DNA from 3 places in the Tannerella serpentiformis genome. Region 1 is predicted to be linked to each of the others. Evidence: riboswitches for the same ligand, from Rfam matches in the RefSeq annotation. Region 1 holds a riboswitch; each other region holds the start of a gene.
The links. Region 1 has a riboswitch for cobalamin ahead of C7123_RS02295 (TonB-dependent receptor plug domain-containing protein). Riboswitches for the same ligand answer to the same signal wherever they lie in the genome.

Region 1 (9,959 bases):
AACACCGAGACGCGCGATCAGCCGAAGAACCGCGAGAACGCCCTCCGTCAACTCCGATCCATCCTCTACGACCGCGAAATGCAGCATCGGATGGAGGAGCAAAACAAGGTGGAGGCCGGAAAAAAGAAGATCGAATGGGGGTCGCAAATCCGCAGCTACGTCTTTGACGACCGCCGCGTGAAGGATCACCGGACGAACTTCCAAACCTCCGACGTGGGCGGCGTGATGGACGGTAAGATTGATGGATTTATTAAGGCTTACTTGATGGAGTTCGCAGCCGTAGAAAATTAGGCGAGATCGTCTGTCAGACGTCCAAACAGGTCTACGATTCACTACTTCAACTACCTCCGAACTACTTCTGACTCCCTATCCCAATGAATGAAGCAACCCGCCCACTGCGGTTCCTGTTTATTGTCCAAGGTGAGGGGCGCGGCCACCTGACGCAAGCGCTCTCACTCGCCGATATGTTGCGGCGCCACGGCCACGAGGTCGTGGAGGTACTGGTCGGTAAGAGTCACGGGCGCGAAGTGCCCTCCTTCTTTCGATCGAAGGTCAAAGCGCCGGTGCGCGCCTACGAAGCCCCGTCGCTGATCTATAAGAAGGATCATAAGCGTCTCGACAAGCTCCGCACAGCATTTTACAACGGCAATCCGCGAAAGCTGCGGCAGTACGGCCAAAGCATTGAAATGATTCACCGACGGATCAAGAAGCAGCAGCCGGACGTGGTGGTGAACTTTTACGAGATGCTCCCCGCCCTGGCGCAGCTGCGCTTCCGCATAGACATCCCCTTTGTCAACATCGCCCACCAATACCTGCTGCGCCACCCCGATTATCGGCATGGCACGGGCGACGCACAGAGCCTCCTCGTCCTGCGTCTGCACACGCTGCTGACGGGTATCGGCGCTACGAAGCTCCTGGCCCTATCCTTCTATCCGATGAAGTCATGCGTCAGGGAACGCATCGTGGTCGTGCCGCCGCTCCTCAGGCGTGAGGTGCTCGACCTGCAAGCCACGGAAGGGGATTACATCCTCGGCTATATGCTCAATCAGGGCTTTGAGAACGAAGTGCGCCGCTGGCACGACGCCCACCCGGACGTCCGCCTGCATTTCTTCTGGGACAAGCGTGACGCTCCGGCGGAACTCCGGGTGGACGACACGCTGACGCTTCACCGCATCGACGATGAGCAATTCCTCCATTACATGGCTGGCTGCCGCGGTTACATCACCACGGCCGGATTCGAGTCGGTCTGCGAAGCGCTCTATCTGAATAAGCCCGTGATGCTCATCCCCGCGCACCTGGAACAAGAGATCAATGCCGCCGACGCCTCGTCGATCCCCGGCGCCGCCACGACGGGTGACTCGTTCGACCTCTCGCGGCTGCTGAACTTCATGCAGACTCCGCGCACGTTTGATCACGACACCTTCCGCCGCTGGCTGCTCTCGGCCGAAGAGACTTTCGTCCGCGAACTGACGTCCGTGGTCGATCGGGAGTAGCGCGTGGAGAGCGGCGCGTTGAGGGGTAGATGACTCTTCGCCCAGCCCTAAGCGCCATCCTCCGGCCTCAGTAAATGGAGAAGCCTTCGGGCTTGATCACCATCCCTAGGCGGAGGACACTCTTGAAACGGTCGTAGTCGAGGAGGTTTTCGCCGTAGCCGTTGTAGTACTGGAAGAAGAGGTACTGATTGGCGTGACGGCTGATCTTGAGGCTAAGCTCCCATTGGGTGTTGAAGCTGAAGGAGTGCGCCCGCCAAGTGGCCAGCATGCCTGCCTGCACACGCCGATTGTCCGTGCGATAGAGCAGTCCCATCTGTGCCAAACCCGAGTAGCGGAGGATGTTGCGATTGTTCTCGCCGTCCACGATGGGGATCCAGGCCTTGAGCTGCATTTCCATGTGGCGATTGAGGAGGAGGGTGCTGCTGAGCGAGACTTTGTTCCAACTGCGTGACGCGGGGCCGTCCTTGCCGTTCGACTCATGCTCCAACATGAAGAGGGCGTGACCGATATACTTGTTGTGGTAGACGATGAGGTGGCCCAAGCCTACGCCGGGATTGAAGTTCAGATCTCGCATCGGGAGCGACTCCTCTAAGACGTTCCAGATCGTCTTCTGCGTGAATTGCAGGAAGAGATACGTGTCGAAAGGCAGGCGACTCTTGGTCAGGCGATGGATGATGCTGATCTGAAACTTCACGTTGGCGTTGTCGCGGCGGACAGGCCCGCCAATCGGAATGCCGCCGATGAAGTAGTTGTCGCGGAAGATGCCGAAGTATGGCCCGCTCTCGATGACCGCCCGCACGCTGTCGGCATTGTAGTCCGGGCGTGCATCCTCGATGCGGCGCAGGAGCTCCGTGCGGAGGCTGTCGCCACGCATGCGGCCACGCTTGAAGGCCGACACGTCTTGTTGCGCATGCGTGGCCGTCGGCAGGGCCAGAAGCAAAAGGGATAAGAGATAAACGTAATTCATAAACAGGGGGCGTGATTTTACAGGTGGCAAACGTAGCCACGATGCCCCCACAGCGAGCGTGGGCAGCCACCGGAGGCCCACAAAAAGCGCCTTCAGGGGGTTCACCCGAAAGCGCAAGTTTCACCTATTCAAAATATAGATACATAGTCATGGCGAAAAAGAAAAAAGCGGCTGCTACCCAAGCCCGAAAAGAAGAAGAGGCACGACGATACAACGTCTACAAGAAACGCGTCTTCAACCTGCTCCGCGAGCTGGGGTATAGTGAAGCCATACAGTACATCGACCGTTCCATGTTGCGCGTCCTCTACTCCGCTCGACCGACGCTGCTCCGCATCAACGCCGCGGATATGACCATCTTCAACAAGGAAGACTTGGACATCATCAAGAGCGAGTTCTACTACTACATGGACTTCGACAAGATGCCCTTCACCCTGCGCGAAGGCGAGAAACGCACCATCTCGGCCCTCGACTTCTACGACATTTGGATGCCCCTCTCGCTCTACCTCCTGCGCGAGCCCAAGTATCCGGAGGACAAGATCTACGCCCGCATTGTAGACATCATCGAGGCGGGCGGATTCTCCATGCGCGGCATCAACAACCCCTACGAGTTCTCGGCCGAGTTCGACCGCGTGCTGGTGCGCATGGAGTATCAGTACACCAGCACCCTGATGACCTACATCTTCCAGCTCTCCAACCCCTGCATGCACCTCCTGTGGTTCAAGAAGCGCAACTTCGAAATGTTGCGTAACCGCGTCGGACGCACGGTCGACTTCTCCTCCTGCAAGCCGCAATCCATCTGGGGCACCGACCGCAAGGGCGAGCGACGGCTACTCTTCCGCGTCGGCTTTCCGGACATCCTCAACGACGGCCTCCGCTGGCTCTCGGCCTGCATCCCCCACAACCCCTACATCCCCGAGCTGGACCCCGACCGCCCCTACGACGTCTACATCCAGGAGCACGCCATCAAGCGCATGTTCGAGCGCGTCGACGGCCTCTCGCCCAACGTGGTCAATACGTACATGAACTTCTGCTTCACCTCCTTCGACGTGGATTGGTACAAGGGTTCGCTGCTGATCTCCTTCAGCGTCTTCAGCTTCCGGGTGGGGTATTTCTTTGCCGACTTCACGCGCGACCGTAAGATCGTCATCCGCACCTTCTACTTCATCACCTACGACCACACGCCCGAGGGAGAGATACTCTCCAGCTACGCCGGCCTCAAGGCCCTCGACAAGCGTTACCTCTGCATCGACCGCCTCAGCACCTTCTTTGCCTCCAAGATCGACCAGCGTTCGCGTCTGGCGAGTCTCTTCCGCGAGGCCGGCTGTGAGCACCTGCTCCGCCTCAACGAGATGCGCGAGTTGGCCGACCGCGAAGAGAAGCTGACCAGCATCTCCAACGAGTTCATCGAGAAATACCTCTCCTCACTCGACGACGACGTCTGACCGCAAGCGAAAACGTGGGGGGGGGCTCACACGCCCCCTTTCCCGAATCTTTCTACTTTCGCCCCCGCTGCGGGGCGGAGGTCCATTTCGGGCAACTTTGGCGAAAGTGATCCGGGGCGAGGTCCATTTCAGGCAACTTTGGCGAAAGCGATCCGGGGCGAGGTCCATTTCGGGCAACTTTGGCGAAAGTGATCCGGGGCGAGGTCCATTTCGGGCAGCTTTGGCGAAAGTGATCCGGGGCGAGGTCCATTTCGGGCAGCTTTGGCGAAAGCGACCCGGGGCGAGGTCCATTTCGGGTAGCTTTGGCGAAAGTGACCCGGGGCGAGGTCCATTTGGGGTAGCTTTGGCGAAAGTGACCCGGGGCGAGGTCCATTTCGGGCAACTTTGGCGAAAGCAACCCGGGGCGCAACAGAAATAGAGCCCCCCACTATGCAGCATAGTAGTACACGACATAAACGCGAACTAAAAAGTACACACAATGAAAAAGACAGTAGAGATCAGGAAGCCGGGAATGAGCAAATTGGACAATTCCCTGCATGTGCAATTTCACAGCTTAGCCTATGGCCTGGTTAAGGGTGCCGACATCACCAAACTGGGCATCCCGAACGAGCTGATGGTCGAGTGGGACGGCAATAAGAGTATCGAGACGGACATCACCAAGGTCTCGCAAATAAGCGCTGAGACAAGGTTGATGCAGGAGAAAGATGGGGAACGCGATGGGCTGTTGACTTACATCATGGGCACCATTCGCAATGCCCAGTTCCTGCCTGATAAGGACATCGTAGAGGCTGCGATTCGTATTGCGGCAGTAGTCAAACCGTACAACGGGATGCAGAACGAAGGCTTCGATCGTGAAACGGCGGACATCAGGGGGCTGGTGGCCGACCTGAAAAAGACGGAGAACGCAGCAGATATAGCCAAGCTCGGACTCACGCCGATGCTCACAAAACTGGAAACGACGAACCAAGAGTTCGACGACTTATACACGAAGCGCATGACGTCTGACACGGGTGCGAAACTTCCACTTTCCAGCAAGATCCGCCCCGAAACAGATGCCATCTACGACCGCGTAATCCTCATCCTACAGTGGAACTATCTCAATGGTGCTACGCCGATCGACCCCGAGGTTATCGCTACGTTGGCTGAGAACCTTTGCAAGCTGGCCGATCGTATCGATGCCGATTATAATCGGAGCCTTGCTCAGAAGAAGGCTGCTGCAAAGAAGAAGCCCAAGGAACCTAAGCAACCGAAAGAGCCTAAGCAACCCAAGGACCCCAAGACGCCCGATCAGCCGAAGGATCCGAAGCAGCCGGAGACGCCTCAGCCACCGAAACCGGATGGCGAGAAACCGAAGGATCCGAAGAAACCGGGTGGCGACGGTAATCCTGACATCACGTTGCCGGAGGAATAGGGTACCCGGTTGTAGGGGCGAATTGCATTCGCCCCACAGGTACCCGGAATGATTAAAGGGCATCCCCAAACAGATGGGGGTGCCCTTTTTTGTACCCGGTTGGCATGGATCGTTCGGCCCCGTTGGGACCGTTCGGTGGGGCGTATGCAATACGCCCCTACATGGGTACACGCCATTCATGTACCAGGCAAACTTGGCTGGCATCCCTGATGCCTTTCTACTTTGCTTTCTGATTCTATTTTTGCCGCCGTTTTCGGTGACGCATCGTAGGCCGTCCGGCCCACGGCGTAAAAAGGGAATCCAGTGAAAGACTGGAACAGTGCCCGCTACTGTAACACCCCGCCTATCGAACAAAGGAGAGCACCCGCAAGACGTGCCACTGCCGCCCCCGGAGCGGCGGGAAGGCCCACAGCCCCCCTTCAGGGTGAAGTCAGGAAACCTGCCGGAAACAACACGTATACCGCCCCTCGGGGTCAAGGGGCGGAGGTTACAAAAGGGATGTTTCACACATACGAGATACATAGGAGATGCCTGTCGGACGTCGCACTGCGGCGCGCCCTGATGCTGCTTGCCGGGCTGCTTTACCTTCTCGACGCCGCCTCACAGGGCACGGTGCGAGGTACGGTGCGCGACGCTGCGGGTAGACCTGTCGTGGCCGCCACGGTCGCTGCCGGTGCACAGCGTGGCACATCCACCGACGACCGCGGTGCCTATGCCCTCGAACTGCCCGCCGGACGCACGACGCTCACCGTTTCGTCCGTCGGTTACAAGACGGTTAAGGCCGAGGTGGACGCAGCGCGAACCCCCACGCAGAACTTTGTGCTCGAGGAAGACGCCGTCACACTCAACGTTGTCGAAGTCTACGCCAAAAGCCCCGCACAGCGTCTCCGCGAGAGCGCCTTCGCCGCCGCGGCCCCCGATGTCAAGGCGCAGCTGAGTCAGCTGCACGACCTCAACACCCTCGTCGGCCGCACCGCCGGCGTCAAGGTGCGCGAGGAGGGCGGCGTCGGCTCCGACTTCGAGCTATCGATCAACGGCCTCTCGGGCAACTCCATCCGCTACTTCATGGACGGCCTGCCGCTCGCCACGAAGGGCAGCGGCGTATCGCCCGCCAACCTCCCGGTCAACCTCATCGAGCGCGTGGAGATCTACAAAGGCGTCGTCCCGGCCTACCTCGGCGCCGACGCGCTGGGGGGCGCCATCAACATCATCACCCGCCGCGAGCAGCGCAACTACCTCGACGCTTCGTACGGCATCGGCTCCTTCCACACGCATAAGGCCGACCTCTTTGCGCAGGTCGTCGATCGGCGCACGGGGATTATCGTGCGGCCTGCGGCAGGCTTCAACTTCTCCAAGAACGACTACCGAGTGCGCGGCGTGGAGCTGTGGGACGAGGCGGCGCAGGAGTTCCGCCTCACCGATCGGCGTCGCTTCCACGACGACTACCTCTCCGCCCTCATGCAGCTCGAGGCCGGCGTCAGCCGCCGCACCTGGGCCGACGAGCTGTTCGTCTCTGCCTCCTACTCCACCACCCGCAAGCAGCTTCAGACGGGCGCCATGCAGACCATCGTCTACGGCGCCGCCGAACGTCAGACGGAGGCCTGGAACATCGCCGCGCGGTATGCCAAGAAGGCCCTCTTCCTGCCCGGACTCAACGCCTCGCTCTCGGCCTCACACACCTGGGATCACGCCCAGACGATCGACACCACCTTCCGCAAATACCGCTGGGACGGCTCCTACATCGAGTCCGCCCGCAGCGAGATCTTAGGCCGCGACCGCATGCACCGACACTATCGCCGCCCCTTAATGCTCGTCCGCCTCGGGCTGGATTACCACTTCAGCCTGCACCACTCGCTGAACCTGAACTACCTCATGAACCGCACCGGCAATCGCCGTACGGACGACGTGGATTCGGACTTTGCGCCCTCGGACGACATCTTCGCCAAGCATACACTCGGCCTCTCCTATAGCCAGCTGCTCGTCGAAGACCGTTGGCAGAACACGTTCTTCGTCAAGAACTACACGAACTACCTGAAGGTTGGGCAGCAGGAACTCCCCTGGATCACCGGTTCGGGTGAGGTGCAGGGCTCTTCGACAAAGAATCATACGGGCTACGGCCTGGCCACGCGTTACGCCTTCCCCTCCGACGCCTTCGCTGTGAAAGCCTCCTACGAGCACAGTCTGCGTCTACCCATGTCGCGCGAGCTGCTCGGCAACGGCACCACCGTCTATGCCAACCTACGTCTGCGTCCGGAGAACAGTCACAATATCAACCTCGGCTTCTTCGGTGCGCTCCGCCCCGCCCCCGGTCATCGGTTGGATTACGAGTTGAACGCCTTCTATCGCGACGTGAAGGATTACATCCGCCTCGTCGTCTCCGAGACCGAAGGCACCAGCCAGTACGACAACGTGCCCGGCGTGGGCATCCGGGGCCTCGAGGGCGAGCTGCGCTATGCCTACTCCGACCTGCTGCAGGTCGTGGCCAACGGCAGCTGGGAGGACGCCCGCAGCATGACGCGCTACTATCCCGACGGCAAGGAGATGATCACCTATCGCAACCGCATCCCCAATCGCCCGTGGCTCTTTGCCCACGTCGAGGCGACGCTGAAGCGGCGCGACCTCCTCATCCCCCGCAGCACGGTGCGGCTGACGTACAACTTCGACTTTGTCCGCAGCTTCTTCCTCACCTGGGAGGGCTACGGCAGCCTCGACAGCAAGTCGCGCATCCCCACGCAGTATCGCCACGACGTCTCCCTCTCCGTCTCCTTCGCCGATGAGCGCTACAACATCTCGCTCTCGTGCAACAACCTCTTCGACCGTACGCTCTACGACAACTATAAACTCCAGAAGCCGGGCCGTGCCTTCTTCTGCAAGTTCCGTGTGTTCATTAATTAGAGGGTAGAGGGTAGAGGGTAGAGAGTAGAGAGTAGAGGGTAGAGAGTAGAGGGTAGAGAGTAGAGGGTAGAGAGTAGAGAGTAGAGGGTAGAGAGTAGAGAGTAGAGGGTAGAATAGAGGGCAGAGGGTTGACTGAAGCCCTTCCATTAAGAATGACAATTGACTTACACCAATAAATAGACACAGAGATGAAAGCAATCAAATGTTACGCTTGGGCGCTGATCATGGCGCTAACGACAGCCGTTTTCACGGCATGTAATGATGATCCGGAACCAACACCGAATCCGGGTCCTACGCAGAAAGCCCACTTCGACCTTTGGGTGGCTGTGGGCGAAGAGGGTGGCATGGGCTCGACCGCAGCGCTGCTGGTCAAGAGTACCCAGTCGCTCGACGCACAAACGCAGCTCGACTTCAAAGGCTCGGGCGTAGACGTGACGAAGAAACTCTATCAAGAGACCATCATCCGCGGTAAGTATTACTACCAGATTCCGCAGGAGAAGGATCGCTTCGGCAAGTATCAAATTGTTGACGCCGGAGGGACGCATCAGATAGCCGTCGTCAAGGAGGTCAGCTTCAAAAAGAACACGCTGAAGGACCGCCGCTACACGCACGCCTGGATCAACGACCACACCCTGGTGCTGATCGGCTCGAATGGCAAGTCGGACAAGATCCTTTGGATCAAGATCGACACCGAGAACATGACCATCCTCGGCGAGGGCGAGCTCGACCTGCCCGCACCGCCAGACAAAGACAAGTTCAACACCTCCGGCATCGCTAACTATCGTGACGGCAAGATTCTCTATGCCTTCACCTACAGCAACGATAAGAGTGGCTTCCAGCTGGCCTTCATCAACGCCGCAGACATGAAGACGGAGAAGGTGGTCAAGGAGACGCGCGCCGAGTTCATGGCCGGCACGGCTTACGGCGAACTGCTCCAGCACAAGAGCTTCTTCACCCCCAACGGCGACTATTATCTGGCTTGCAACAGTGTGAACGCCGGCGCCAAGAGCTCCACGCAACAGCACGGTGCCCTGCTGCGCATCAAGAAGGGCGCGACGGAGTTCGACAAGAGCTACCGCGGCTACAACCACCCCAAAGGCAAGATCGTTACCGCCGACTGTCTCTCTCCGACCAAGGCGCTGCTCTACATCCAAGATCCGGAGCACACCGGTGCCAAGGGCTGGGGTGCTGACTACAACTGCTATTACGCCATCCTCGACCTGACGACGGATCAGCTGACCGAGATCCAATACAACGGCACCAACCTGCCCTTCAGCAGCGGTACCTTCTCGCAGCGCTCACTCGTCCTCGGTAACAAGGCCTACATCGGTGTCAACCCGAAGGACGCACCTACGTGTATCTACATCTACGACATCCCGTCGGGCCAGGTGACCAAGGGCATGACCATCGCCAAGGGTTACCACTTCGAACGCATCGTGGGCATCGAGGAATAAACGATATCAACGCACAGAAGATTGATGAATAAGTGGCTGTTTCGGATCCACCGCTGGGTGGGCGCAGTCGTCGGACTGTTCTTTCTGATGTGGTGCTTGTCGGGGTTGGTGCTCGTCTACCATCCTTTCCCCAACGTAGACGAGCGCGACCTGCAAGCGCGCATGGAGCCGCTGCCCGACTCCCTTCCCGCCGTCGACTCGGTAGCCAAACGGCTACCCGAGGGCGCGGCGGCGAAGGTGCGGACGGTCACGGTGCGGCGCTTCCAAGGCCAAACGCTCTTCGACTTTGAGACGAAG
Region 2 (9,959 bases), 970 kb from region 1:
ATGTAGTAACGATCGCCCACGGCCACGACGGTATAAGCCGCATCGATCCAAGGCGTGCGCAGGGCCGCGGAGCCACTCCCCGAATGGAGGGGAGTGTAGGGAATTTGGTCGCGGTAGTTCTTTGCTTCGGGTGAAGTCACATCCGTGGCGCGCTGATAGGTGTAATTGGCCTGAAGATCGACGCGCACGCCGTGGGTAAGGGGTACACCGGCCGTGAGAGCGACGTCGAAGCCGAAGATGCGTACCCGTCCGAAGTTGACCATCCGCCACACGTACGTGGAGGGGAAAGCCACGATCTTGTCACGCACTTCATTGTAATATCCATCCCATGTAAGCGTGATTTGGTCGATCAGGCGAGCGGGCGCGGCAGTCCATGTGAGGCCGATGTTGTATTCGTCGGCCAGTTCAGGCCTTAGTCCGGTGTTACCTATGCGGAGGTAGTACAGATCGTTGAACGTAGGCACGCGGAAGGTCTTCTTGTAGAGCGCGCGGAGGTTGAGGTCAAGATCAGATAGGGGTCGGTAGGTCAGGGAGAAAGAGGGTGTGAATTGACTTCGGTCGGCGGGGCGATCGCCACGCTTGACACGCTCCGTGATCAGCGTAGCCAGGGCCGTTCCGACCATGGTAACACGTCCGAGTCGGTACCGCGCGCGCAGGGCCGTGAGGGAAGTGAATCGGATGGGCGCGGGATTGTCGTTTACGTTATTGTTCAGCGTATTGATGGCGCCATCTTGGGCCAGCGAGAGCTTGAATCGGTCCGTGATCTGGCCCATTGCGGCAAGAGAGGCATAATATTCATGTTGGGTGTTGAGATCCGTCTGGCGGCCGCCCTCATATTTCGGATCGGTGTCCTCATATTTATTCCAAGAGTAGTTGTATTTACCTTGCGCCTGTACGGTCCATCGATCGTTGGCCTTCCATCGATAATTAGCTTGGGCAAAGAAATTTTCATCCCACAATCGTTCACTATTTCCTGTGCGATAGAGGACGACGCTACCAGGCAATCCACGTTCGGATCGGAAAGCGTAGACTTTGGCGCGAAGCTCACTGCGATCTGTGGTGCGATAGAGGTTGGCCTCGGAGTGCCAAGAACGAATGTCTGAGTTATACCGTTTTTCTCGGGTACGCTCAGAGCCATTGACTAACGTAAACGGATAGACGCCATCAGCTCGGAGCAGATTAGCGTCGACCGAGAGCGCGGTATGGGCATTCCATCGAGTGGCAAGTCGCAGGTAAGGGTTGATGAAGCCAAAAGATCCAGCTCGGATGTGGGCTTGCAGACTGTGGCGGCGCTTGGATGTGAATTGAGGTACCTCGGTGCGGATGCTGAGCACAGCTGCTGACGCTGACATGCGGGCGGATTGCAGCAGATCCTCCTCCTGACCGACTGAGAGGGTGAGCATGGCCACGTTATCGAGGGATAAACGACCGATATCTATCTGTCCGGCCTGCGTGTTGCTCATTGCCACTTGGTCGTAACTGATCGCCGTGTGATGGGCGCCGAGGCTACGCACGGAGACTGTTTTCATGCCGCCAATTCCGCCGTAGTCACGGACGGTGGTTCCTGCAAAACGGCGTACGGCATCGGCCATATTTTGCAATCCAAGGGTACGAATGGCCTCGCCCGTGACTACTTGTACGGGGATAGTGGCTGTCAGTCGCCGTGGCGTAGGTGTAGCGGTGACGGTAACCTCATCGATGCGACGTTCTAAGGTTGTATCGCGCTCCTGAGCCGTGACCACGACAACGGAGGCCCATGCGCAGAGCATGAGTGTCGTAGTCTTACGTATGTAGATAGATCCGATAGACATTTGAGTACATATCTGAGCCCTCGTCTTCACCCGAGACCGTGAGGGAAGATTAAAATTTGACGTCGGCAGGTCTTCCGGCTCGTTCCTCCTTTTCGTAGGCAGCCTTCCCAGCTCATGCGAGCCAGTGGCAAGTGTGTAGATGGCCAAGGATACAGAACATACGGCTGCGGGTACAGCGCCGGCCTTTCACCGGCTTCCCTTTTACTAACCGAGAAGCGGTTGCCCCACCGGTTAGACCGAAATCGCGGACAAAAATAGAAGCAGCTTCTGAACTTTCGGCGGGAGTAATCGCGTGTGGAAGGGCCTCCATCCCCACGCACAGACTACTTTTGCCCGTATAAATGGCAACAAACCGAAAAGATGTTGAGTAAAGCGAAGATCAAACAGGTGCACGCGCTGGAGTTGAAGAAACACCGCGACGAGCAACAGGCTTTCGTGGCCGAGGGAACCAAAACCGTAATCGATCTCATGGGCACTTTCGCCTGCGAATGGATAGCTGCACGACCGGAATGGTTTGATGCGCACGCCGATCAGCTATCCGACGGCGAACGAATCGAGGCCGATCGCGACGAACTGCATCGTGCCAGCCTATTAAAGTCGCCGCCCGAGGTGATTGCCATCTTCCACCGCCGTGAAGACGATCTCCGTGGCGCCGATCCCACTCAGGAGTGGGTGATTGCCCTCGACGGCGTGCAAGATCCCGGTAACCTCGGCACCGTGATCCGCACCGCCGACTGGTTAGGCTACACGCACCTCGTTTGCAGCCCTGACACGGCCGACGCATTCGGTCCCAAGGCCATCCAATCCGCAATGGGCTCCACGGCACGCATCCACATCCACTACACAGACCTCCCCGCCTTTATCCGCAGCCACTCCGAGGCCATGATATACGGCACCTTTGCCGACGGCACGCCTCTCTACGACCTACCGTCACCCCTCACGACTGGCTTACTCGTAATGGGCAGCGAAGGACGTGGCATCCGTTCCGAAGTAGCAGCACTCGTCACTCATCGAATCGGTATCCCCCGCTATCCCACCGACCGCTACGGCGCTGAATCGCTCAACGTGGCCGTGGCCACGGCTATCGTCTGCGCTGAGATTCGTCGCCGCGCCCACTGATTCCGACGCATCACCGCCCACTTTCGCCCGAAAAAAAGAGGCGCCCCCATCCTATGGGGACACCTCTCTCGAATTACCTATAACAGCGGCTCCGACCGACAATCCGATCGGGAGCCATTCTCACTTCACGCGCTTGTAGCCATATACAGCCAGTGCGCCCAACTCCTCTTCGATACGAAGCAGCTGATTGTACTTGGCCATGCGGTCGCTACGGCTGAGCGAACCGGTTTTGATCTGTCCACTGTTGGTAGCCACGGCGATGTCAGCGATCGTAGCGTCCTCTGTCTCGCCCGAGCGGTGGCTTGTAACGGTCGTGTAACCGTGGCGATGGGCCATTTCGATCGCATCAAGCGTTTCGCTCAGCGATCCGATCTGGTTAACCTTGATCAAGATCGAGTTGGCGCAACCTTGCGCGATACCCTTGGAGAGGAACTCCACATTGGTCACGAAAAGATCGTCGCCCACCAGCTGGCAACGGTTGCCGATGCGCTCGGTGAGCTTCTTCCAGCCCTCCCAATCGTTCTCGCTCATACCGTCCTCGATCGAGTCGATAGGATATTTGCTGATCAGCTCCTCGAGATAAGCGATTTGCTCGTCTGCCGTACGCTTCTTGCCCTTGGCGCCCTCGAACTTGGTATAATCATAGACGCCGTCCTTGTAAAACTCTGACGAAGCGCAGTCCATACCGATACGGATGTCCTTACCCGGTTCGTAGCCAGCAGCTTTAATGGCGGCAAGAATCGAATCGAGTGCGTCCTCGGTGCCATTCAGTGCGGGGGCAAAGCCTCCCTCGTCACCGACGGCGGTGCTCAGTCCGCGATCATGCAGCACTTTCTTCAGCGCATGGAAAACCTCCGCGCCCATCCGCAAACCTTCGCGGAAAGAAGGAGCGCCCACGGGACGGATCATGAACTCTTGGAAAGCGATCGGGGCATCACTGTGCGAGCCTCCGTTGATGATGTTCATCATCGGCACCGGCATGACATAAGTGTTCGTGCCGCCGATGTAGCGATAGAGGGGCAGCTCCAGATAGTTAGCGGCGGCCTTGGCTACGGCCAGCGATACGCCGAGGATGGCGTTAGCACCGAGCTTCGACTTAGTCGGTGTACCGTCGAGGGCGAGCATCTTATGATCGATGGCACGCTGTTCGAGTGCAGACATACCGATCAAGGCGGGAGCGATCACATTGTTGACATTCTCCACGGCCTTGAGCACGCCTTTGCCACCATAGCGCTTCTTGTCTCCATCGCGCAATTCGAGGGCTTCATGCTCACCAGTCGAGGCGCCCGAAGGCACACTGGCACGTCCAACAAATCCAGATTCTAATCTCACATCCACCTCAACGGTGGGGTTGCCACGCGAGTCCAATACCTCGCGGGCGGTAATCTTTTCTATTTTCATATTGACTTGATTAATGGGTTCTTCAACCGGGGCCAAAGGTCGGAATTTATGCCAACCTGCAAAGGCGGAGCCTGCGTTGAGAGCAGCCTCCTGTGGATAGGAAGATAAAAGCGTGTGCTTGCGCTGTGTCACTTATTTCCGTATTCCCGGCATGCGACATGCCAGCGGCACTTTCGATCCAGCGGCCTCAGCATGCGACATGCCAGTGTCACTTTCGATCCAGCGGCCGCGGCATGCGACACGCCAGCGTTACTTTTGATCCAGCGGCCGCGGCATGCGACATGCTAGCAACACTTTTGATCCAGCGGCCGCGGCATGCGACACGCCAGCGTTACTTTTAATCCAGCGGCCGCGGCATGCGACACGCCAGCGTCACTTTTGAGCCAGCGGCCCTGGCATGCGACATGCCAGCATTACTTTTGATCCAGCGGCCTCGGCAAGCGACTTGCCAGCCGACTTTTGAGTCAGCGGACCGAAAAACAACTTGCCACAGAGCCGAAAAACGAGATTTACTTACGCAGAGAACTCACGAAAAAAAGGAGGTGCCTCCTTTTTGGGGGAGACACCTCTCTTTTTGGGGGGCGTTAAGCTCGGCAAGCGGTCTTCTTCTTTGTGCAGAAGCGCTTGCACTGTTCGCAAATGTTGTATCCCAATAGTGCACCGAGGATGAAATCCTCTTCAGGCGTAAGCGTATTCAGTGGTCGGGAGACGAAACTTCGGATCGTTTCGATGCATTCCGGTTGTCCGAAGTAGATATTGATGTTGTTCTTTCCCGCGCGCTGAATGAGGTAGGGGATACGCTGCTTGTCCAATCGCTCACAGGCGTGGGACACATATTGCTCGTTCAACGTGTAAAGGATCAGGTTTCGAACGCCTTTCTTGTACTCATAGATGTGATTGTACAAGACTTTGATCTCGGCCGATCCCACTATCTGCTTCGTCTCGGCGACCATGACGCTATCTCATTAAAGCGATGCTACCCAGTTGCTGATGCGCTCGTCGGTTTTGTCCGACTCGTTCACCTCGTCGATCGGGAGACCAACGAACTGTCCGTCAACAACGGCGTCAGAGCCGTCGAAGGTGTAGTCCGACGGATCTACGCTGCCTACGAACGTGGCGCCCGAATCCTTCAGGTCGTTGTAGATCGTTCCCAGCGCGCTGCAGAAGGTGTCAGAGTAAGAGGATGAATCGCCGCAGCCAAAGAGGGCGATCTTCTTACCGGCCAAGTCGGCACCCTTGAGGGTCTCAATGCCGTCGTACCAGTCGTCCTGCAGGTCGCCGCTGCCCCAAGTGGAGCTACCCAGCAGCAGGGTGTCGTAGCCGGCTACGGTGTCGGCGGTAACTTTAGAGATCTCGTAAATGTCTCCTTGAGCGATATTCAATTTCGAGGCGATGCGGCCTGCGATGTCTTCGGTCGTACCCGTGGTCGAACCGTAAATGATGGCTGTCTTTCCCATTTCTTTCTTGTATTAAAAAATTTGCGGGGGCAAAAGTAGGAGCGGGCTGAGGCGAGGGCAATCCCTAATACTATGGATAAAAAGAAGGCATGAGTCCCCATTAGTTGGGAATTTCCGACGGGTTTACAGGGTGATACGGATGATGCCGCCGAAGGGTGTGAGCTGACGGAGTGCCTCAGCGGGAGGAAGCTGGCCGGCGTGTACACGAGCGCACATCAGCACACCACCGTGGGCAAAGAGGGCTACTCGGCTGTGACCCGTCTCCCGTAGCTCGTCGAGAAAGGCGGAGATGCGGCGCTGCATGTCGGGGTAGGATTCGCCCCCGGTGGGCGCCACATGCAGATAGTCGTCGTACCACTCCTGAATGCGGGGGTCGGTGATGGCGTCAAAGAGCTGCATTTCCCACTCGCCCATATTCATCTCTTTCAGCCGATCGTCGCGGAGGGCGTCTGGATAGCCGCAATAGGCAGCCAAGCGTGTGCAACGGCTGAGCGGACTGGTGTAGACCGCATCGAAAGTGTAGGCGTCGAGCTGTTGCTTGACACGGGCGGCCTCCTCAGGGAAAGTCGGGCGGAGGGCTACGTCGGTATGACCGTAGCAGGTGCCTGACGGCACATCCACAGAGGTGTGGCGAATCAGAAAAACATCCATACGATATTCAGCATGAAAAGGAAAGAGAGTTCGCAGAGTAGGAAGGTAGCGCCACAACAGTCGCCCGTGTAACCGCCGAGGCGATGTCGCATGTACCACACGAGCAACAGCATGGTGCCCACCGAGGCTGCCGCAGTCACCCAGAGTCCGCCGATGAGGAACTCGAAGCCTTCCCAGAAAAGCCATGCCGATCCGGCCATCAGTGGCACAAAGGCGAAAAGCAGCCCGGCGGTGAGAGAGGCGGTAGACATGGGATCGTAGACGGCTCGGATCTTGCATTCATCCTCACGGCGGACGTAAGGCAGGAGGTTGATCACCTGCGAGGCGCACCATTTGGCCCAGATGTCGCCGAGGAAGAGAACGAAGAAGAGATACCCCTCCATGTAGTCGGCCAAGATCGTGGCCGTGCAGAGCCAGAGAGCGACGTAGACAATGAGGCTCAGCACGCCATAAGTGCCGATGTGGGAGTCTTTCATAATGGCCAGCGTGCGCTCACGGGTACGACCGCCACCGAAGCCGTCGATGAAGTCAGCCAGACCGTCCTCGTGCAGGGCGCCGGTGAGGAGCAGACGTGCGGCCAAGGCGCAGATGAGGCCGAAGATGAAGGGCAGGTCGGCGGTGGCGATCAGCCAAAAGACGCCAGCCATCACGCCGCCTGTGATCCATCCGGTAAGGGGCCAGTAGGCGACGAGCCGCTTGAAACTGTCGGCGGGCACGCGATGTATCCGCCACCACGGCAGCCGCGTGAAGAACGTCAGCGCCGCAAACATGTCATCTATCATAATCTAAAAGCTAAAAACGAACAACGAACAACGAACAACGAACAACGAACAACGAACAACGAACAATGGGCAACGAACAATGGGCAACGAACAACGAACAACGAACAATGGGCAACTCTCCGACTGCATGGGAGATGGTGTTAGTCCCACCGGCTGCGGGTGGAGAGGGCGAACTTGCCACCGCCGGTGAAGAAGAGGCCCAGCGCACCGAAGAGGAAAAGGCCGGGCAACTCGGGCGCCCAACCGCCGTGGGGCGTGAGACTGAAGAGGCTGTCGGCGTAGGCCAAGAAGAGCACAAAGAGGCCCGTGCCAACCATGACGAGCGCGCCGAGGCGAGTGCGGTAGCCGAGGGCCACCATGAGCGGGGCGAGGATCTCGCCCAGGTAGACGCCGTAGCCCAGGGCGGTGGGCAGGCCGCGCTCCGTGAGCAGCGACACGATGTAGCCGAAGGCCTCGGCGTTGGCCAGCTTGCTGATTCCGTGCGGCAACATGAGCAGACCCACGGAGAGGCGGATGATGAGTAGTCCTAAATCTCGATTCTTCATATTTATAAGGGGGGGTAGTTACGCGGCTTTACCGCAAGGGGGATGTGTATAGAGGTTCTTACTTGAAATACTTCGTGACGCGTCCGCCTTCGAAGGTGTCCATCTCGTTGATCATGCGGACGGCGGAGTCGACAATCGGATAGGCGCAGATGGCACCGGTGCCCTCGCCGAGCCGCATGCCGAGGTTGAGCAGCGGACGCGCATGGAGGGCGTCAAGGACGAGCTGATGCCCCGACTCGCCGCCGCAATGGCCGAAGATGGCGTATGCCATCACGTCTGGGCAGAGCGCACGGGCGGCCAGCATGCAGTTGGTGAGGATGAATCCGTCGACGAGGATGAGCATACCCAGCTCGGCCGCTTGCAGGATGGCCCCGACGGCGGCCACCATCTCGTAGCCCCCAAAATGGCGCATGACGCTCCGTGGATCCGTCCGATCGCCGGTGTAATGGTCCAAAGCGCGGCTGAGGACACTGAGCTTGCGGCGCACGCCCTCGTCCGAGAGGCCCGATCCGGCGCCCACGCAGCGCTCCAGGGGGATGCCCGCGAGGCAGGCCATCCATATCGACGACGCAGAGGTGTTGCCGATGCCCATCTCGCCCAAGCTGACAACGTTGCAACCCTCCTCGTGGACGGCCCGGACGGCTTCGGCACCGTGCGCTATACAAGCGTCCATTTCGTCGGTCGTCATGGCCGGCTCGTGGAGGAAGTTGCGTGTGCCGCGGCCCACCTTCCGGGGGATGATGGGGAGTTCGGGCGGGAAATCATAGTCCACGCCGACGTCGATAATGCGGAGCGTGAAGCCGTGTTGCCGGCAGAGGTAGTTGACGCCGCCTCCGGTCGAGGTGGCGAAGTGGATGCACTGCTGCCACGTCACTTCGCGCGGCGAGAAGCTGACGCCCTCGGCCGTGATGCCGTGGTCGGCAGCGAAAATGAGGTTGTGCGGATGGCTGAGCGAGGGGCTGAGGGTTTGCTGTATAAGCCCGATTTGTAGGGCCAGCTCCTCAAGCCGCCCAAGCGCTCCCTTGGGCTTGGTCAGGTTGTCAATCTTTTGTTGCAGCGCCGGGCGGATCGCGTCGTCCGGCTTTCGGATATCGAAAGGATGCATATATATAAATGTGTAGTGTCGGGGGGATTATTTCACCTTCACGGGGATGCCGCTGACCATGAGGACCACCTCGTCGGCCCGCTCGGCGATGTATTGGTTCATCCAGCCTTGCAGATCGGTGAAGCGGCGTTGGATCTTGTTTTCTGACACGCCGCCAAGGCCGATCTCGTTGGTGACGAAGAGGAAGGTGGCGTCTTGCGCCGTGAGCCGGTCGAACTCCTCGCGGGCGGCGGCCAGGGCGGCCTTGACGTCGGAATCGAGGTCGAAAAAGAAGTTGGTGCACCAAAGCGTGACGCAGTCCACAACGACGACGCGCCCCGCGACATCGTGCCGACTGAGCGCCTTTTCCTCTTCGATATTCGTCCACTGTGGCCCGCGCGAGGCCTGATGTCGCTCCACCCGCCGGCGGAACTCATCGTCCCACACGCGCGCCGTGGCCATATAAACAGGACGAGCGGACAGCGATAGCGCCACCCGCTCTGCGTAACTGCTTTTCCCGGACCGTTGTCCGCCTGTGATCAATGTAATATGTGTCATCTCGCGGGCAAAAGTAGGCCTTTTGGGCGGCTGTGGGCGTTGGCACGCCGGGGGCGTCTGCGGCTGCCGGCGAAGTTGGACAAGGGCCTCCTGTGAGGCCTCATCCTTCCCGCGGCGGGGGCGGCGGCTTCTTGAAAATGCTCTTCCCGCGGCGGAAAGCGTTTTTCGGCAAAAAAGCCCCATTTCCCGTGGCGGGAAACCGATCTCCAGAAAATTTTACCGCCTTCCCGCCGCGGGAAACCGTTTTTCGAGCGATTTTTCCCCTTTCCCGCGGCGGGAAACCGTTTTTCTGAGATTTTTTTCCATTTCCCGCCGCGGGAAGGCGTTTTTCGGAGATTTTTCCCCATTTCCCGCCGCGGGAAGGCGTTTTTCGAAAGTTTTGATCGGTTTCCCGCGGCGGGAAGGCGTTTTTGAAGGTCAGCGATCGGTTTCCCGTCTCATTTTGGCGTTTCAGAAATCCCGAGATCGGTTTCGTGTCTCATTTTTGCGATACAGAAATCCGGCGATTGGTTTCGCGCCGTAAGATGACGTTTACGGCTACCCGTTCCCCA
Region 3 (9,959 bases), 960 kb from region 1:
CTTTTTTCACTCGAGCATGAGCTTTTTTTACTCGTCCATGAGCAAAAAAAGCTCGTCCGTCGGTGCCCCATCCCGGTTCATCACCCCCACGTTTCGCCGCGAAACGCCTCAACCCCCAACCCCCATTTCCCCGCAGATATGATCGTAGCCGAACAGAAGAGACAAGAGAACATCGTCGAGTACCTTTTATATATGTGGCAGGTGGAAGACCTGATCCGAGCCAACGCCCTCGACAGCGACCGCATCCGCCGCACCCTCGTGGCCCGTTACGACGTGGCCGACGATGTGCGCGAACGCATCGCCCAGTGGTATGACAATCTGGCAGACATGATGCGCAGTGAAGGCGTCGCCGAGCATGGGCACCTGCAGATCAACCGCAACGTCGTCATCCTCCTCAACGACCTCCACCTCTCCCTCCTCCGCAATCCGCAGGAAGCCACCTACGGCGCGCTCTATTACAAGGCCCTGCCCTCCATCGTCCGCCTCCGCGCCAAGTCTGGCGGCGCCGAGATGACCGAGATCGAGACCTGCCTCACCGCCCTCTACGGCTACCTCCTGCTCCGCCTCCAAGGCGCACCCGTCAGCCCCGAGACGCTCGAGGCTGTCCGCGAAATCAACCTCATGCTCACCTTCCTGGCAGAGAAATACAAGGAGGAGCGCGACATCACTCACCCTCATTAATCATTCACTATGAATCATTCACTCGACATGATCCCCGTACTCGTCACCGGCGCCCGCGGCCAGTTGGGCGACGCCATCCGCCGCCGCATCTACCGCCACCCGAACTACGCCTTCACCCTGACCGACATCGACGAACTCGACCTCTGCGACAGCAACGCCGTCGCCGACTTTGTCCGCCGCGGTCGCTACGCCTACATCATCAATTGCGCCGCCTACACCGCCGTCGATCGCGCCGAGAGCGACGCCGAACGCTGCCTCCAGATCAACCGCGACGCCGTCGGCCACCTCGCCACGGCCGCCCGCGAAGTCGGCTCACGCATGATTCACATCTCCACCGATTACGTCTTCGACGGCCGCGCCCATCGCCCCTACCGCGAGGACGACACCCCGTCGCCCACCTCCGTCTACGGCCGCACGAAGCTCGCCGGCGAGCACGTCCTGCTCGAGGCACTACCCACCGACGCCGCCATCCTCCGCACCGCGTGGCTCTACTCCGAAGTCGGCAACAACTTCGTCAAGACCATGCTCCGCCTCGGCGCCGAGCGCCCCGAGATCCGCGTCGTGAACGATCAAATCGGCTCGCCCACCTACGCCGGCGACCTGGCCGAGGCCGTGCTCCACATCCTCACCGCGCCCACCTTCCACCCCGGCGTCTATCATTACACCAACGAGGGCACCTGCAGCTGGTACGACTTCGCCTGCCACATCCTCCGCGTCGCCCACCTCACGTGCATCGTCCTCCCCATCTCCACGGCGGACTATCCCACGCCCGCCGCGCGCCCCGCCTACAGTGTCCTCGACAAGACCCGGATCTGCACCGTCTACGGCCTGTCCATCCCCCGCTGGCAAGACAGCCTCGACCGCTGCCTCCATCATTTCATGGACGCCGCCTCCCGCTAACTACTACTCACTTCCTCTGACTACTTCAAACTCCCCTCTCCCCTTATGACCCTCCAAGACGAAATCCGCCGCCGCCGCACCTTCGCCATCATCAGCCACCCCGACGCCGGCAAAACCACCCTCACCGAGAAGCTCCTCCTCTTCGGTGGCGCCATCCACGTAGCCGGCGCCGTAAAGTCGAACAAAATCCGCCGCACCGCCACCTCCGACTGGATGGAGATCGAGAAGCAGCGCGGCATCTCCGTGGCCACCTCCGCCATGGCCTTCGATTATGAAGGCTACAAGATCAACATCCTCGACACCCCCGGCCACCAAGACTTCGCCGAGGACACTTATCGCACCCTCACGGCCGTCGATAGCGTCATCATCGTCATCGACGCCGCCAAAGGTGTCGAGACACAGACCCGCAAACTGATGGAAGTCTGCCGCATGCGCAAGACACCCGTCATCGTCTTCGTCAATAAGCTCGACCGTGAAGGCAAAGCCCCCTTCGACCTCCTCGACGAGATCGAGAGCGAGCTTCAAATCACCGTCCGCCCCTTGAGCTGGCCCATCGAAATGGGCGACCGCTTCAAAGGCGTCTACAACCTCTACGAGCGCAAGCTCGATCTCTACCGCCCCGACAAGCAGGTGGTCACGGAGAGCGTAGCCTTCAGCGACCTCACCGATCCCGACCTCGAGCGCCGCATCGGCGAGTCGTCCGCCGCGCAGCTCCGCGAAGACATCGAGCTGATTGAGGGCGTCTATCCCCCGCTCGACGTCCAGACCTACCTCAGTGGCGACGTCGCCCCGGTCTTCTTCGGCTCCGCGCTGAACAACTTTGGCGTCCGCGAGCTGCTCAACTGCTTCGTCCGCATCGCTCCGCCACCCCAACCCGTGCAGACCGTCGAGCGACTCGTCCAGCCGGAGGAGCCCACGTTCACCGGCTTCGTCTTCAAGATTCACGCGAACATGGACCCCAATCACCGCAGCTGCATCGCCTTCGTCAAGGTCTGCTCCGGCCGCTTCGAACGCAACGCCAACTATCGCCACGTCCGCCTCGATAAGATGATGCGCTTCAGCAGTCCCACGGCTTTCATGGCCCAGAAGAAGGAGGTCGTCGACGAAGCCTTCGCCGGCGACATCGTCGGCCTACCGGACACGGGCAACTTCAAGATCGGCGACAGCCTGACCGAGGGCGAGCTGCTCCAGTTCAAGGGCCTCCCACGCTTCTCGCCCGAGCTTTTCAAATACATCGAAAACGCCGACCCTATGCGCGCCAAGCAGCTGAACAAAGGCATCGATCAGCTGATGGACGAGGGCGTGGCGCAACTCTTCACCAACCGTTTCAACGGTCGCAAGATCATCGGCGCCGTCGGGCAATTGCAGTTCGAGGTCATCCAGTACCGCCTGCTGCACGAGTACGGCGCGCAGTGTCGCTGGGATCCGCTCCCCCTCTACAAAGCCTGCTGGATCGAGAGCGACGACAAGGCTGCGCTCGACAGCTTCATGCGCCGCAAGGCCCAATACATGGCCTCCGATCACGAGGGCCGCGACGTCTACCTGGCCGACTCGGCCTACGTCCTCACCATGGCGCAGCAGGACTTTCCCGACGTGCGTTTCCACTTCACCTCCGAGTTCTGATCACGCCCCGACACTTCTCCCGATAGACACCCCCAGAAAAAACGCGGGGTTTGCGTCCGAACTAAGCGAGACGCAAACCCCGTAAAATGACAGCAGCGGAAAGGATTACTCCCTCCGCTGCTTCTCGATAACCACTTTTACAATCACTTATACCCCGCATGTTTCATCAGGGCTATGTCTTCTCAATTTTTGTCACTGTTGGCCAGCTGTTCCCGTATTTTGCGGATCCGCGAATACAGGTGCTGGGTCATAAAGCCATTGCCTGCCAGACGGTACCTTTCTGCCTGATATTGCAGCATGGCCAATTCACGTAAGCACTGCTTATCTGCAATCATTCTCATAAACTCCTTCATTGAATAACCGCCGCAAAGATAGAGCTACTCCCCGAAAACATGTTGTAGAACATGCTTTCAACCCTGTTCTCAGTTCATTTTTAACAGAAACAGGCATGTTTACGCCCCATTTCTAACGTTTTCACACAGGAAATCGCCTGCGAAGAATGGATTCTCTGCGGTGCGTTTTCAGACACAGAATCCCTTGAATGACGACACCCCGCGCGCTCCCAACTACGGGCTACATCCGTCGGAAAATCTCCGTGCGCTGCCCCCTGATGGCAAACTGCGATCTGCCGCCATGCTGGATAGGGTCAGATGGCAAGTAATCTTACCCGATACCATTCCCTCTCCCCTTATTATGCAGAACCTATGCATTAAAGCAATTCTGATTTACACCGTATGGCGTGCAATCTGATGTAAATCAATTTTGTTTTGCATCGGATTGCACGACATCTGAACTGAATCAAAATTGATTTTCTCCATATGTCGTGCAATCTGGAGCGAATCAATTTTGTTTTGCATCGGATTGCACGGCATCTCATGTGAAACAAATTGGATTTGCTTCGTATGGTATGCAATCTGGCGTGAATCCATTTTGTATTGCTTCAGATTGCACGGCATTTCATGTGAAACAGATTTGATTTACTCCGCATGGCGTGAAATCTGAAACGAATCAATTTTGAATTGCATCGGATTGCACGAAATCTGATCTGAATCAAAATTGACTCACTTCGTATGGCGTACAATCTGATGTGAATCCATTTTGTATTGCTTCGGATTGCAGGGCATTTTGTATCAAACAAATTGGATTCGCACTGTATTTCATGCGATCTGATAAAAAACACAATCTGCCCTACTAAGATTTCCAGATCAAAGACCAGCCGACGGACGGGGGCCGACCGTAAACGCGAATCGATGTGAGGGTGCGGTATGGGAATTATAAAAACAGCGCCTAATTTTGCCCGCGTTTTGGTGATGCAGCGATCGGCGTCCGTCGCGCTGCATGAAAAGGGAATCCGGTGAGAGTCCGGAACAGTGCCCGCTACTGTAACCCCCCTCGTTCAAAGCAAAAAGAAGAGCCATCCGCAATGCCACTGTCGGCGTGCACAGACACGCGATGGGAAGGCCCTCGGTTCTTTAGGGGGAAGTCAGGAAACCTGCCAGGACACAGCTTGATGTCGCACGCCCCGGGGCCAGGGCGGCGGAGGACTGACGATGGATATATTCAATAGTCACATATGAAGAAAAAGTACATAGGAATGCTCCTCGCATGGCTGTGCGGGGTGATGACGCTCAGCGCACAAACGGGCGTGAGTGGACGAGTGATTAATGCCGACACGAACGAGCCTGTGGTAGGCGCCAACATCCGCGTGGACCACAGTCTGACGGGCGACGTGACCAATACGCGCGGCGAGTTTACGATCAGCAACCTGCCCGAGGGCACGCACACGCTGAACGTGTCACACCTGAACTATACGACCGAAGCGCGCGAGGTGCGGAGCGGCGAAACGGGCGTCGTGATCCGCATGCGCGAGAGTATGGTGCAGCTTGGGCAGGTGGTGGTGACGGGCACCGGAACGCATCACCTGATGAAGAATAGCCCCGTGCCCGTGAACGTGATCACGTCGCGCGAACTGAGCAACGCCGGCATCTCAACCCTCGACGAAGCCCTGCAAAAACTGACCCCCTCCTTCTCGAACATGACCAACGGTATGGGCACGACGCTCAGCCTGAACGGGCTGCCGGAGAAATACTTCGTCTTCCTCGAAAACGGTCGCCGGATAGGTGGCGACAACACCTACGAACGCATCGACGTCTCGCGTATCAAGCGCATTGAGATCCTCAGCGGCGCCTCCTCGGCGCTCTACGGCACGAACGCTGTCGGCGGCGTGGTGAACATCATCACGAACGACGTAAAGCATGCCGTCAACCTCTCTTCCGACACGCGTTACACGTCGCACGGACGCTTCACTCAGTCGATCGCGGCCGACGTCAACACGGGCCGATTCGGCTCCTACACCTCCTATCGCCGCAGCCAAGCCGAAAGCTGGCAACTCAGTCCGTACGAGCGAAACAAGAAGGACAGCCTTGTGGAGACGCAGAAGGTAGCCTCCGCCGGCTTTCACTCCGACAACGTCAACCAACGATTCACCTACGACGCCACCGATCGCCTCTCCTTCCAGCTGCGAGGCGGCTACTTCCGCAACATCACGCGTCGGCCCGCCGCAGCGTACGATTACGACCTCCAGCACCGCACCTACTCCTGGGGCGCAGGCGTCAAATACCTCCTCTCGCCCGATGCCTACATCACGGCGGACTATCAGGCCGACTTCTTTTCGTCGCGCTACAACTTCCTGAACGCAAGCAAGACGTACAAGACCCAGCCAGGCGACGAATTGGTGCGCAAACGCACGCGCAATCAGCAGGCCAACGTGAAGGGGATCTTCAACCTGGGCGAACGGAATAAGGTATCGGTCGGGGTGGAGTACTTGGCCGACATGCTCAGCAGTCCCACGGAGAACATCAGCCACAAAACGGCCTACACCGCGGCCCTCTTCGCACAAGATGAGATCACGATCACCCGCCAACTGCGAGCCTTAGCTGGGGTGCGTTACCTCTACCACGAATTTTTCAAGAGCTACGCCACGCCAAACGTCGCCCTCATGTATGGCCAGGGAGGTCTGAACCTCCGAGCCTCCTATGCCGCTGGATTTCGCGCTCCCACACTCTCGGAACTGTACGCCTCCGAGACGACCAAGTCAGTCGACCGCATTACGATCGGCAACCTCAACCTCAAACCCGAGAAGAGCGACTATTTCTCCCTCAATGCCGAGTACGCCCACAGCCGCTTCACGGTGAGCACGAACTTCTTCTACAATCGCATCCGTGATATGATCGATTATCGTACCATCGCCACGGGTGAAGAGGCCAAACAGAAGTACGGACACGAGGAAGTGCGCCAGCGCGACAACGTCTACAAGGCGGAAGTCCGCGGCATCAACGTGGCGGCCCAAGCCTACCTCGGAGCAGGCTTCCGCATCGGCGCGGGATACACTCACCTCGACACGAAAGACGATGAAACGGGCCGACCCATCGACAAGAGTCTCCGGAATGCCGCCAACGTCAACGCGCAATGGACACGCACATGGGGCGGATACACGATGAACGTCTACCTGAACGGTCGCATCAACAGCGAACGCTTCTCCAAGACCTACGGTTACGCTCCCGCCTACCAAGTTTGGGATCTCAACACCCGCCACACGTTCTCTCTCCGTTCTGTGATCCTCGAACCGGGCGTGGGCATCGAAAACCTCTTCAATTACACCGACGACAGGCCCTACAATTTCAACTACGCCACGCTGACACCCGGCCGCTCGGTCTACGTAAGCCTATCCATCAAGTTTAGAGGATGAAACGGAGACACTTGCATCACATCACATCGGCACCACGCTGCAAAGTCGCCGGACGGATGGCCCTTGCCACCGCCTTACTTTGGGTAGCGCAGGCCGTTTCGGCACAAGATTCGACGATGAGGCGCCCCAACGAGGCGATGAAGAACATTGCACTCGACGAGGTAGTCGTCACCGCAACGGGTACGGAACATACATTGAAGTCTGTACCCGTACAGACGGAGATTATCTCGGGCCGGGCGCTCAAGAACTTCGCCGGACGGAGCATCGAGGACATCTTATCGGGATTGACCGCCTCCTTCGCCTTTGGTGAGGACGACATGGGCAGCCATATCCAGATGAATGGCTTGGGCAATAACTACATCCTGATCCTGATCGACGGAAAACGTATTCACGGCGATGTCGGCGGGCAAAATGAGCTCTCGCTCATCGATCCGAACAACATCGAGCGGGTGGAGATCGTCCGCGGCGCCTCGTCCGCGCTCTATGGGAGCGATGCAATGGCCGGCGTGATCAACATCATCACCAAAAAGCACGATGAAGGGGTCTTACTCGAAAATACTTCGCGCTTCGGGTCGTATGGAGATGTCCGCCAACACACCGGCGTGGGCTTCAACATCGGCCGATTCAGCAGCTGGACCAACTTTCAGCTTCAGCACTCCGATGGATGGCAGAACACGTCTGTCGAGGACCCCAACCAAACGGAATTTCTCATCACCGACTCCCGCAATAAGACAGTCAACAGGAACACGAACTGGCAACTGTCCGAGCGACTCGGCTTCTCTCCGACGCGCGACCTCGAACTCTACGCCGCCGGAAGCATCTATGGCAAACGCATCTACCGCCCGAGCGGGAAATACCCCTCCGTAGACGTGAAGACCTACGATCTTCAGTACGGCAACGCCTCCGCAGCCGTCGGGGGTAAATGGAAGCTGAACCGAACGGACCTCCTCACGCTCGACGTGAGCTGGGATCGCCACGCTTACTACTACAATTTCACTGACACCACCCTCATCGATGGCTATATCAATGGTCGATATACGCCGTACTACCCTTATTTCCCCGGGCAGACGGATCTGCAGAGCGATCAGCAGCGCACCTTGGCCGCGCTGAAGGGTGTCTTCCGCTTACCCTTCGAAAACACGCTCAGTGCGGGCCTTGAATGGCGCTACGACTGGCTCAAGGCGCCGATGCGCGTCATTGACGGTAAGGCGTCAGACCAAACCGCGGCCGTTTTCGTACAAGATGAGTTCGGGCTGCTCGATCCGCTGCAAATCACGGCGGGTCTACGCGTAGATCGTAACGCCCGCTTCGGGCGGTTCAAGCTCACACCGAAAATTGCTGCCATGCTCAGCCTCGGAGACTACCGCCTGCGCGCGGTATGGAGTCGCGGATTCAAAACGCCCACTCCCAAGGAACTTTTCTACCGTTACATCCGCGAGATGGCCGGCACCCACCTCTATTTAGGTAACACCGACCTCCGTCCGCAGACCTCCGACTACTTTTCTCTCGGTGCCGAATATCTGGGAAGCCGTGGCCTCTCCCTGTCAGTCACCGGATACTTCAACCGACTGGACCACATGATCACCTTAGTCACCATCCCCACCTCGCAAGCCCCTGGTGACCTGGTGGCGAGGTACGACCCCGTCAAAGTGCGCCAGTACAAGAACCTCGAAAGCGCCAAAACGTACGGCGTAGACATTAGTCTTCGATATGCAGTCCGCGCCTTTACCATCGGCGCCGGATACAGCTACCTCAATACCGACGCCAATCTCTACGACGCCACTCACGACCGCATGAAATCCGTCATCATCGACGGGACAGCCCACCACAAGGCCAATGCATTCGTCACCTGGAGCCACGATTTCTCTCCCGCCTATCATTTTACCGCCGGACTTTACGGACGCGCCTCATCCAAGCGATATTATCAGATCAACGGCGACGGGAAAGGCTTCCAAATCTGGCGACTTTCTACCACCCACGACCTCGGACGCGCACGTCATATGACTTATCGTCTCGAAGCTGGCGTGGATAACCTCTTCAATTATTGCGACCGTACCCCGCACGGCCTCCATTTGGGCACCATGACGCCCGGGCGCACCGTTTACGCCTCGCTCACCGTACGCTTTGCTAAAGGCAAGAAGGTGAAGCACGAAAAAGACACGATTACCAACCTAAATAGTAACGATTATGAAGAGAATTAAGACATGGATCTTGGCTGCAATGGCCATCGTCCTCGCAGTGAGCCTCAACTCCTGCGACAAGAGTGAAGAACCCATCACGAACGTGGAGCGCTACCAACAATCGGTAGACAACACCGTCAAGACGGGTAAGAAACACGACAAAGTGATCCTGCTCGTGGCCTTCGGGTCCACATGGCAGCGCGCCTTTCTGGCCTTCGACAACACCGTAGCCGAATACAAGAAGGCATTCCCCGACTACGACGTCTTCCTGTCCTTCTCCTCCGCCATTTGCATCAACCGCGCCGCCGCGGGCGAGCACGCCAAGGACGAGGGAGAGGCCAAAGCCGAGGTGCGTCACTACTACTCGCCCAACTTTTGGCTCGAAGCCTTCGGACGCGTACAGTACAGCGAGATTATTGTCCAGTCTCTGCAAGTGATTCCGGGCGAAGAGTACGGCCGAGTGATCAACTACATGAAGGATTTCGCTAACAACAGTCTGGGAGACCTCGACGACGCCTATTTGAAGAAGGTCACCCTCCGTTTAGGCCTTCCCCTCATGGCCGACGCCGATAAGGACGTCAAGGCACTCGCCAAAGCGCTTGATGCGAACTACGCTAACTACGCCAAGCAGGGCATCGTAGCCTTCATGGGCCACGGTAACCCCGATTCATACGACATCTACAAGGCGAACATCCGTTACACGCAGCTGGAACAGGCGCTCCAGAAGATCAACAAAAACTACTACGTCGGTACGGTCGACATGAAGGACAACTTCAAGACCTTCGTTCGCGAAAGAATGGTCAAAGCAGGCGTCAGCAAGGGCCGCG

Region 2: another riboswitch for cobalamin. It lies ahead of C7123_RS11020 (TonB-dependent receptor plug domain-containing protein); the one in region 1 lies ahead of C7123_RS02295 (TonB-dependent receptor plug domain-containing protein).
Region 3: another riboswitch for cobalamin. It lies ahead of C7123_RS11045 (TonB-dependent receptor); the one in region 1 lies ahead of C7123_RS02295 (TonB-dependent receptor plug domain-containing protein).

Annotation. Positions count from the first base shown of each region.
Region 1 is NZ_CP028365.1:559,960-569,918, forward strand. Features, by position in the region: one part of gene prfB (peptide chain release factor 2) at 1-291, shown strand, start outside; gene C7123_RS02270 (glycosyltransferase family protein) at 375-1,493, shown strand; gene C7123_RS02275 (phospholipase A) at 1,561-2,367, opposite strand; gene C7123_RS02280 (hypothetical protein) at 2,610-3,902, shown strand; gene C7123_RS02290 (DUF6261 family protein) at 4,381-5,313, shown strand; cobalamin riboswitch at 5,551-5,774, shown strand; gene C7123_RS02295 (TonB-dependent receptor plug domain-containing protein) at 5,812-8,208, shown strand; gene C7123_RS02300 (hypothetical protein) at 8,397-9,662, shown strand; gene C7123_RS02305 (PepSY-associated TM helix domain-containing protein) at 9,687-9,959, shown strand, end outside.
Region 2 is NZ_CP028365.1:2,599,101-2,609,059, reverse strand. Features, by position in the region: gene C7123_RS11020 (TonB-dependent receptor plug domain-containing protein) at 1-1,811, opposite strand, end outside; cobalamin riboswitch at 1,859-2,067, opposite strand; gene C7123_RS11015 (RNA methyltransferase) at 2,172-2,930, shown strand; gene eno (phosphopyruvate hydratase) at 3,051-4,331, opposite strand; gene C7123_RS11005 (DUF2023 family protein) at 4,916-5,284, opposite strand; gene fldA (flavodoxin FldA) at 5,297-5,788, opposite strand; gene cobC (alpha-ribazole phosphatase) at 5,912-6,439, opposite strand; gene C7123_RS10990 (adenosylcobinamide-GDP ribazoletransferase) at 6,424-7,221, opposite strand; gene C7123_RS10980 (DoxX family protein) at 7,362-7,766, opposite strand; gene cobT (nicotinate-nucleotide--dimethylbenzimidazole phosphoribosyltransferase) at 7,825-8,871, opposite strand; gene cobU (bifunctional adenosylcobinamide kinase/adenosylcobinamide-phosphate guanylyltransferase) at 8,899-9,408, opposite strand.
Region 3 is NZ_CP028365.1:2,613,692-2,623,650, reverse strand. Features, by position in the region: gene C7123_RS11065 (DUF4924 family protein) at 139-681, shown strand; gene rfbD (dTDP-4-dehydrorhamnose reductase) at 709-1,581, shown strand; gene C7123_RS11055 (peptide chain release factor 3) at 1,627-3,204, shown strand; gene C7123_RS13020 (hypothetical protein) at 3,387-3,557, opposite strand; cobalamin riboswitch at 4,493-4,718, shown strand; gene C7123_RS11045 (TonB-dependent receptor) at 4,778-6,952, shown strand; gene C7123_RS11040 (TonB-dependent receptor plug domain-containing protein) at 6,949-9,153, shown strand; gene C7123_RS11035 (sirohydrochlorin cobaltochelatase) at 9,140-9,959, shown strand, end outside.